2 regions of the Amycolatopsis sp. ATCC 39116 genome follow, and region 2 is predicted to be linked to the other one. Evidence: riboswitches for the same ligand, from Rfam matches in the RefSeq annotation. Region 2 holds a riboswitch; the other holds the start of a gene.
What was found. Region 2 has a riboswitch for S-adenosylhomocysteine ahead of metH (methionine synthase). Riboswitches for the same ligand answer to the same signal wherever they lie in the genome.

Region 1 (2,463 bases), on a different contig from region 2:
ACGTGCGGGCGCCGGTCCGGCTCGGCGCCGACGCCACGTCGGCGGCCGATTTCCTGCGTCGCGGCGCGATGCTGCGGACGATCTTCGAGCGGTACCCGGCGGAAACGGTCGAGCGGGCGGTCGCCGCGCTGACCGAGGCCCTCGTCCCGCACGAGACGCCCGACGGCGTGCTGCTGGGCGCGGCTGCCTGGCTCGTCACCGCGCGCCGGCCGTGACGGAGTCCCTTCTGGACAGCGCACTCTGATTCCACAGTGGAGGAGTGGGGTTCGTCTCGCACGGCCGGAAAACGATTGCTCCTGCGGTAAATTGGGGCAACGTGCCCGCTGAACCGCTGCTCACCCTCGGCCCGTGGCAACTGCTGTTCCTCGTGGTGGCCGGGGTCGGGGCGGGCCTGACCGGTTCGATCGCGGGGCTCGCGTCGCTGGTGTCCTACCCGGCGCTGCTGGCGATCGGTGTGCCGCCGGTCACCGCGAACGTGACCAACACCGTCGCGTTGATGGGCAACACGGTCGGCTCGGCGGCCGGTTCGCGTCCCGAGTTGCGCGGGCAGCGCGCCCGGTTGCTGCGGCTGTGCGCGATCACGGCGGTCGGCGGCGCGGCGGGCAGCGCGCTGCTGCTGCTCACTCCGGAGGGCACGTTCGCCTACATCGTCCCGTTCCTGATCGGCGGCGCGTCGATTCTCCTGCTGTTCTCCCCGCGCCTGGCCGAACGCGCCGGCCGTGGTGACGGCGGGCTGACCGCGGGCACCGCCACGGGCGCGTTCCTGGTCGCGATCTACGGCGGCTACTTCGGCGCGGCGGCCGGGGTGATCATGCTGGCGCTGCTGTCCGCGGCCTGGGCGCAGCCGCTGGCCAGGACGAACGCGGCGAAGAACATCGTCACCGGTGCGGCCAACCTGGTGGCCGCCGTGGTGTTCGCGTTCACCGGCTCGGTGCTCTGGCCCGCGGCGGCGGCCCTGTGCCTCGGTCTGGTCGCCGGATCCTTCGTGGGGCCCGCGGTGGTCCGCCGCCTGCCCGCGGCGCCACTCCGGGTCGCGATCGCGCTGGCGGGCATGGGCCTGGCCGTCACGCTGGCCTGGCAGGCCTGGAACTAGAAGTGCTACCTTCGCGGGCGGTGCCGAGGGGCGCTGCGACGGGCCCGGCCCGCCACGCTCGGCACCGTCTCCTGCAGCAAGGGCGCCTTCTCACCCGAGGAGGCGCAGATGCTCGTCGGACACCTCGCCGCGATCTTCCGCTACCCGGTCAAGTCCATGGCCGCGCAACCGCTGGACGAGGCCGCCGTCTCCTGGCACGGCCTCGACGGTGACCGGCGCTGGGCGTTCGTCCGGCCGGGCCAGGAGGCGAACGGCTTCCCCTGGCTCACCATCCGCAGGCGCAACGACCTGGTCCGCTACCAGGTCGTCGGCGAGTCCCAGGTCCGCACCCCGGACGGCCGCCTGCACGACGTCACCGATCCCGCGCTCGCGGCGGAGCTCGGCGCCGCGAGCGTCCAGAAACTGGACCGCGGCACCTTCGACAGCGCGCCGTTGTCCCTGATCACCACCCGCAGTGCCGGCGCCGAGCCGCTGCGCTTCCGCCCCAACCTCCTCGTCGACACCGACGTGCCCGAGGAGGACTGGATCGGCCGCACGCTCCGCATCGGCGCCACCCGCATCCGGGTCGACCGCCGCGACCGGCGCTGCGTCGTTGTCAACGTCGATCCGCGCACCGGCCGGCGCGCCCCGGCCGTCCTGCGCCGCATCGCGCGTGAGCACGACATGTGCCTCGGCGTCTACGGGTCCACTGTGGAACCGGGCACGGTCGGGGTCGGGGACGAGGTCGTCGTGGTAGCGTGAGCCGGCCAGTCGTGCCCCGCGAGGGGCCAGGGAATCCGGTGCGAATCCGGAACTGACGCGCAGCGGTGAGCGGCGACGGGCGGGACAACGGCCACTGGACCACGCGGTCCGGGAAGGCGTTCCGCCCGGACGACCCCGAGTCCGAAGACCTGCTGGCACCCCCGCCACGGGGGAGACCGCCGGACCGGGCTCCGCGCATGAGCCCTCGACGCTAGGGGCCGCTGTGCGCCGATCGATCACCTTCCCGCTGCTCGCCGCCGTGCTGGCGCTGACCGGGTGCGCGAGCGCCACCCCCTCCGGAGACACCGCCGCCGTGGCCGTCGACAACTGCGGCCACCAGGTCCGCGTGCCGGAACCGCCGCGGCGGGCGGTCGCGCTCAACCAGGGCGCGGCGGAGATCATGCTGTCCCTCGGCCTCGCCGACCGCATGGCGGGCACCGCCACCTGGACCGATCCCGTGCTGCCGCACCTGGCCGCGGACAACGCGAAGGTGCCCCGGCTCGCCGAGAACTACCCGTCGTTCGAGACCGTGCTCGCCACCGAGCCGGACTTCGTCGCCGCCTCGTTCGGCGCGATCCTCGGCAAGGGCGGCGTCGCCACCCGCGAGCAGTTCGAGCAGCTCGGGGTGC
Region 2 (2,463 bases):
GGCCTCGCGCGTGAGCAGGTCGTAGGCGCGGGCGCAGATCTCCACCTTGCGCTCGGTGGTGTCGGCCTGGCCCTTCTCGTCGAAGGCCATCACGACGACACCGGCGCCGTAGTCGCGGATGCGGCGGGCCTGGCGCAGGAACTGCTCCTCGCCCTCCTTGAGGCTGATCGAGTTGACCACGCCCTTGCCCTGCACGCACTTGAGCCCGGCCTCCAGCACGCTCCACCGCGAGCTGTCGACCATGATCGGGATGCGGGCCACCTCCGGTTCGGTGGCGATCAGGTTGAGGAACGTCGTCATCGCGTGCTCGGAGTCGAGCAGGTCGGCGTCCATGTTGACGTCGAGCAGGTTGGCGCCGCCGCGGACCTGGTCCAGCGCGACGTCGACGGCGGCCTGGTAGTCGCCGGACTCGATCAGCCGCCGGAACTTGGCCGAGCCGGTGACGTTGGTGCGCTCGCCGATCATCACGAACCCGGTGTCGGCGCCGATCTCGAACGGCTCCAGCCCGCTGAACCGGGTGCTGGTGCGCGGCGGCGGCACCTCGCGCGGGGCCGCGCCGGACACCGCCTGGGCGATCTTGGCGATGTGCTCGGGGCCGGTGCCGCAGCAGCCGCCGACGATGTTGACCATGCCGCTGCCGGCGAACTCGCCCAGCATGCGGGCGGTCTCGTCCGGAGTCTGGTCGTAGCCGCCGAAGGCGTTGGGCAGGCCGGCGTTGGGGTGGCAGGCGACGTAGGTGCCCGCCAGGCGGGACAGCTGCTCGACGTGCGGGCGCATTTCCTCGGCGCCCAGCGAGCAGTTCACGCCCACGACCAGCGGGTGGGCGTGCTCGATCGCGCTCCAGAACGCCTCGACGGTCTGGCCGGACAGGGTGCGGCCGGACAGGTCGACGATCGTCACCGAGATCCACAGCGGCAGGTGCGGGGCGACGTCGCGGGCCGCGGCGATGGCGGCCTTCGCGTTGAGGGTGTCGAAGATCGTCTCGATGAGCAGCAGGTCGACGCCGCCCTCGGCCAGTGCGGCGATCTGCTCGGCGTAGGCGCCGCGGACCTCGTCGAAGGTGACCGCGCGGTAGGCGGGCTCGTCGACCTTCGGGGAGAGGGACAGGGTGACGTTCAGCGGCCCGATGGAGCCGGCCACGAACCTGCCGCCTGCTTCGTCGGCGGCCTGGCGGGCCAGCTGGGCGCCGCGCACGTTCATCTCGCGGACGAGGTGCTGCAGGCCGTAGTCGGCCTGGCCGATGCTCGTCGCGGTGAACGTGTTGGTCGTGGTGATGTCCGCGCCCGCGGCGAGGTACTGCCGGTGCACGTCGAGGATCAGGTCGGGGCGCGTGAGGTTGAGCAGGTCCGGGTCGCCGGTGACGTCCTGAGGGTGGTCGCCGATCACGTCGCCGCGGTAGTCGGCCGGGGTGAGGCCCGCGCCCTGCAGCATCGTGCCCCAGGCGCCGTCGAGGACGGCCACCCGGTCGCTCAGGATCTCCCGCAGAGCCTTCGTCGTGTCCACCGGCGCCCTCCCAACTGTCGGGAGGCGCCCTTGTTGCGGTTCACGGGGGCCGAGCGTGGCGGACCTGGGTCCGTTGCAGCGCCTCTCGGCCTGGCGAACACAGTACTGGACGCCCCTCCGCGGCACCAAAACCGTTCCCGCGATGTGGACCGTCAGCCGAGAGCGAAGCGCGTCAGGTTCGCCGCCACCGGTTCGGCTTCGCCGGTGTTCCGGCGCGCCGCCGCGGTGAGGACGTCCAGGTGCTGGTACCCGGGCGCCAGCACGGTCTCCCCCGTCGCAGGCTCGCCGCGGGGCGCGATCAGGCCGTCGCCGGCGAGGAGGTTGATCGTGGGGTGCGCCGTGATGCCCTCGGGGTGCCGCACGTGGGCGCGGATCTCCGCCGCGCCGGCCTGGCTGATGTCGGTCACCAGCTTCGACGGGAAGTACTGCTCGGTGAAGTCCAGCGGGTGCTCGGCGAGGCTGCGGGCCAGGTCGGCGATCGCGGTGACCTCCTTCGCCGGGGTGGTGAACGGCGCGCCATGGCGGTCGCGCGCCACGGTGGCGTCGATGTCGTCGTAGTCGCGCCACGTGTAATCCGCGGACGGGTCCACCGGCACGGCCAGCGGGTCGACGCCGAGCGCGCCGGTCGTCCCGGCCGGCTCGTGCGGCAGCGGGAAGTCCTTGTCCGCCACCGGACCGCCGCCAAAGAAGCCTGTGCTGGCCTGCAGGAACGCCAGCGGCTGCGAGTTGTCGTCGAGCAGCGCGCCCAGCGCGGTCGCGTTCGTGATGGCGAAGTCCCAGATCGACGGGATCCCGGTCGCGAACGCCACCGCGTCCCGCGAGAACAGCAGCCGGTCGGTGGTCTCCAGGTTCGCGTTCGACGGGAGGTAGGACGCCAGGTCCGACGGCCCGTCCGGGTCGACGTCGGCGGCCAGCCCGGCCACCCCGAGCAGGTTCATCGTCTCCGCGTTGATCAGCACC

Region 1: linked by a shared signal. The riboswitch ahead of AMY39116_RS0337320 (MOSC domain-containing protein) and the one ahead of metH (methionine synthase) in region 2 are both predicted to bind S-adenosylhomocysteine.

What each region holds. Positions count from the first base shown of each region.
Region 1 is NZ_AFWY03000065.1:12,552-15,014, reverse strand. It holds gene AMY39116_RS0337330 (class I SAM-dependent methyltransferase) at 1-215, shown strand, start outside; gene AMY39116_RS0337325 (sulfite exporter TauE/SafE family protein) at 317-1,093, shown strand; S-adenosyl-L-homocysteine riboswitch at 1,113-1,188, shown strand; gene AMY39116_RS0337320 (MOSC domain-containing protein) at 1,202-1,834, shown strand; cobalamin riboswitch at 1,863-1,985, shown strand; gene AMY39116_RS0337315 (ABC transporter substrate-binding protein) at 2,058-2,463, shown strand, end outside.
Region 2 is NZ_AFWY03000030.1:22,461-24,923, forward strand. It holds gene metH (methionine synthase) at 1-1,503, opposite strand, end outside; S-adenosyl-L-homocysteine riboswitch at 1,519-1,596, opposite strand; gene AMY39116_RS0325930 (hypothetical protein) at 1,656-2,463, opposite strand, start outside.